DNA from 2 places in the Shewanella denitrificans OS217 genome. Region 1 is predicted to be linked to the other one. Evidence: predicted binding sites of a transcription regulator. Region 1 holds the regulator's gene; the other holds the start of a gene.
What was found. Region 1 encodes MetJ, which represses methionine synthesis genes. Its sites were predicted from a motif close to TAGACGTCTAGACGTCTA; they were not measured.
Positions count from the first base shown of each region.

Region 1 (2,207 bases):
TAAGAAGGCCACGAGTGCTGCTTCTCCACCATTAAGCTCAAAACTTACCATGCCACCAAAACCTTGTTGCTGTTTTAATGCAATTTCGTGACCTGGGTGGGCTGTTAAACCTGGGTAATATACCTTATTCACCACTGGACTGTTAATTAAGGACTCAATAATTAGTTGGGTATTTTCCTGATGTTGGCGCATTCGTACACTTAATGTTCTAAGTCCACGTAAGGTCAGGTAACTATCAAACGCGCTACCGGTTAAACCTAAGGTATTTGCCCACCAATCGAGTCGCTCGCCAATGTCGGCATCTTTAGCCACCACGGCGCCGCCAACAACATCGCTATGACCATTAATGTATTTAGTGGTGGAGTGCACCACTATGTCAGCCCCTAGGGTTAATGGCTGTTGCAATGCAGGGGAAAGAAAGGTGTTATCCACCACCACTTTAGCGCCCACTTGATGACTCAGTTGGCAAATTGCGCTGATATCCACCACCCTAAGCAGTGGATTCGACGGAGTTTCTAGCCAAACATATTTAGGCTTAAGCTGCAGAGCGTCTGCCAATGCATTAGCGTCATTTTGATCGATAACCACGAGCTTAAAACTGCCCTTAGCTGCCAAGTGAGTAAACAATCGGTAGCTGCCGCCATAGCAATCATGGGGGATGACTAACACATCTTCAGGGGCTAACAAACTGGTGACTAAGGTGATGGCCGCCATACCAGTACAAGTGACAACTGCACTATGACCTTGCTCTAACTTTGCCAGCGCCTCTGCCAATAAGTTACGCGTTGGGTTGCCCGAGCGGCTATAGTCAAACTCTCTGGGCTGTTGATGCCCTTCAAAGCTGTAATTGGTCGACAAATAAATCGGTGGCACCACAGATCCATGCTGAGTATCCGACTCTATGCCGTGACGAACGGCCAAGGTGGCTAATTTATGCTGACTCATGTGGACTCCATCAATTTGCAGTGTAGATGTCTAGATGGCTAAATCTACGCGTAAGTCTAGGCCTGGTCAAGCACTTTAGCCATCTAAACGTCCAAAAGTAAAGAAATCTATTTGCAATCAACAACAAATAGTAGCAATAATTTGACTGTGGCCTGTAAGGGGTTAAAATCTGCACCGAATTTCAAGTTAAGGGTGAGTTAATGACTGAGTGGAATGGCGAATATATTAGCCCATACGCCGAGCATGGCAAAAAGAACGAGCAAGTAAAAAAAGTGACTGTGTCTATTCCGTTAAAAGTACTCAAAGTACTGACAGATGAACGCACTCGTCGCCAGGTGGGTAACCTAAGACACGCAACCAACAGTGAACTCCTCTGTGAAGCCTTCTTGCATGCCTATACTGGGCAACCTCTTCCCAATGATGAGGATCTATCAAAAGATCAAATTGACGGTATACCCAGTGAAGCCAAGAAAATGATGGAAGCTATGGGCTTAGAGTGGGAAGAGTTAGAATAAACCCGCTTAAGCAAAGTCATACCTAGCAAGTAACACAGGGTTAGTTGGCTAACAATGCGCTAACCCAAATTTTCGGCAAGTTTACTTTAGGCCTTCTCCTTGATCATCGATCCCCTGAGCCTTGCCCTAGCGGCGATTATTATCTTCTTTGCCGCCATCACTCAAAGTCTAATTGGCTTTGGTTTAGCCGTCGTAGCCAGTCCGCTACTTTATCTTGTTGAGCCTGATCTGGTACCTGCACCCGTTATCATGATGGGCTTTGCCATCTCTGTGCTCACCTTGATCCGCGAGCGCGGCCATTTAGAATTTAATGGCCTGCAATATGCGTTACTTGGACGTATTCCCGGGGGCTTTCTTGGGGCAAGTTTATTGATCTTAGCGCCACAAGCCGTCTTAGGCTTAGTGATCGCCGCCATTGTGGCTATTGCCGTGATTTTGAGTGTGTTTAAATTCAGCGTGCCAGTGAATCGCACCAGTTTATTTATTGCGGGGATTATTTCGGGTATTTTTGGCAATATCGCTGCCATCGGTGGGCCGCCAATGGCCATTTTACTCTCAGGAAAAGATGCCAGTCAGTTTCGCGCCGCCTTGTCCGCGTTTTTTATCTTCAGTTCCCTTATCGCGTTAATTATTTTGGCCGTCACAGGTTTATTGAGCTGGCGTCATCTATGGCTTGCCTGCATGCTGCTGCCGTCTGTGGTGTTCGGATTTCTTGTGGCGGGAAGATTAGTGGGCAGAGTTGATAAA
Region 1 covers NC_007954.1:699,616-701,822, reverse strand. Annotated here, with positions in the region: gene metB (cystathionine gamma-synthase) at 1-945, opposite strand, end outside; gene metJ (met regulon transcriptional regulator MetJ) at 1,146-1,460, shown strand; gene SDEN_RS03210 (sulfite exporter TauE/SafE family protein) at 1,563-2,207, shown strand, end outside.

Region 2 (2,207 bases), 150 kb from region 1:
TGAGGCTTTTGAAGCATTAGGCCTAGATGAAGAGTTACGTAATGAGTTTATGGTAGCGCACAATTTACGCCAAACTCACAATCCTGATTCTCCAGGCTTATTATTACGGCGGGTCTTGTCAGCCAAAGGGCTACTCATTAATCCCATGCACATATAACTCATTCACTGACGTTATTTAAGTTATTCAAGGGCTAATGGCCCTTGAAAATATCCTCTTTTTACCCTTTTTACCCTTTCTGCCCTTGTAGGGTAACTTGTTCCAGCCAAGCCTTGATTAAGTGAGCTTTATTAGTATCTTGACGATAGGCGCCGAACAAGGGGCGCTTAAGTCCATCAACCCCTAAATTAAGCGTGGCCAACTCTAAACCATAAGCCTCCTTTAAAGACCAGCTCGGCAGTGCCGCTATGCCTTCATTACAGGCGACGCGTTGTAATAGGGTACTGGTCAAGTCGCACTGCTTTTGCGGCCCAGGGCTTATGCCTGCAGGTGCTAAGAAATGCTTGTAAATATCGAGTCTTGCTAGCGGAACTGGGTAGGATATCAAGTTAATGCCAGCAAGCTGCGCCGGCGTAACATGGCCCTCCTTGGCTAAGGGATTATCAACAGATACCACTAACTTCATTTCAAAATCAAACAAGTGCTGATAGGCAATATTATGGCCAGGAACTGGATCTGAGGTTAACACCAGATCTAAAGCGCCGGTTTCAAGTGCATGAATGGAATCGAATAAATGCCGAGTAGATAAATCAATCTGCGCATCATAGACCTGTTCTTTAAAGCGCTCTATCACAGGCATTAACCAGCGAAAACAACTATGGCACTCTATCCCTAAGGCTAAATTGTGCTCATCACCATTTAACCCCTGTTTTAGTGAGTACTCAGTGGCTAGCACTTGAGGCAGTATTTTCTCGGCTAAGTGCAGCAGGCGTGCACCTTCATGGGTAAAAGTGAGTGGCTTGCTTTTACGCACGAAAATCGATGAGTTAATGCGGGTTTCCAATTCTTTTATCTGGTGAGATAAAGCCGATTGGGTGACAAAACGCTTTTTCGCTGCTGCTGCCAGACTGCCACTTTCTTTAAGGGCCATCAGGGTGCGAAGGTGTCTTAATTCTATCATTTGCGCTCCACATGAGTTTCACTCATCTTGCTGCTGAATTTATTTCCATTGCCTGAACTGAGACTAACACAATAAACTTCTAGACGTCCAGACGCCTGATTTATTTATTTTCAGTGCGTTTCAATTAAGGTTAAGCATGATGTCAGGAGTATTGAGCATGAAGATTGCAAATTTAGGATTTCCAAGAATAGGCCGTCAGCGCGAATTGAAGTTCGCTTTAGAGAAATATTGGCGCGGTGAGCTAACTCAGGCAGAATTGGTTCAAGTGGCTGATGAGCTTAAGCGTACACATTGGCAGTGGCAGGCCGATGCCGGGGTTGAGCTGATCCCTGTGGGGGATTTTGCCTATTACGATCAGGTGCTCACCTTAAGCGCGACCTTAAATGCGCTGCCTGCACGCCATAGGGAAAAAGACAGCCAAGGCAATTTATTGCCTATTTGCCTAGATACTTTATTCCGGGTTGCCCGTGGCCGTGCACCGAGCGGCCATCAGGCTTGCGCCGCCGAAATGACCAAATATTTCAATACTAACTACCACTACCAAGTGCCAGAGCTTTATGAAGGCCAGCAATTCTCTATTGGCTTTGAGCAAATTTTTGATGAGGTGACGCAGGCGCAGCAACTGGGGCATCAAGTGAAGCCAGTGCTGCTTGGGCCTGTAAGTTATCTGCATTTATCCAAGACCCTTTCAAGTTTTGATAAGTTGAGCCTTTTACCCAGCCTAGTGAAAACCTATGCTGAAATTTTGCAGCGTTTTGCTGCTCAAGGCGTCACTTGGGTGCAGCTGGATGAGCCGGTATTGGGGCTTGATTTATCCCCCCAATGGCAACAAGCGGTCCAGTGGAGTTATGCAGAACTGAATAAAGAGCTTAATTCCGAACAAAATGGTAGTAAAGGCAATAAAATTAATCTGTTGCTTGCAAGTTACTACGCTTCTATTGCCCACAATCAAGCTTGGGTGAGTGAATTGCCGGTAGCGGGATTGCACATAGACTTAGTCACAGCGCCAGAGCAATTATCCCTATTCGCCAGCAAGCTTAAGCAGGACCAAGTATTGTCTCTTGGGGTAATCAATGGCAGAAATGTGTG
Region 2 covers NC_007954.1:845,769-847,975, forward strand. Annotated here, with positions in the region: gene SDEN_RS03790 (HDOD domain-containing protein) at 1-157, shown strand, start outside; gene SDEN_RS03795 (LysR family transcriptional regulator) at 228-1,118, opposite strand; gene metE (5-methyltetrahydropteroyltriglutamate--homocysteine S-methyltransferase) at 1,276-2,207, shown strand, end outside.
Region 2: metE (5-methyltetrahydropteroyltriglutamate--homocysteine S-methyltransferase) is a predicted target of MetJ. The motif match lies at 1,191-1,208, and genes of this name have one in related genera.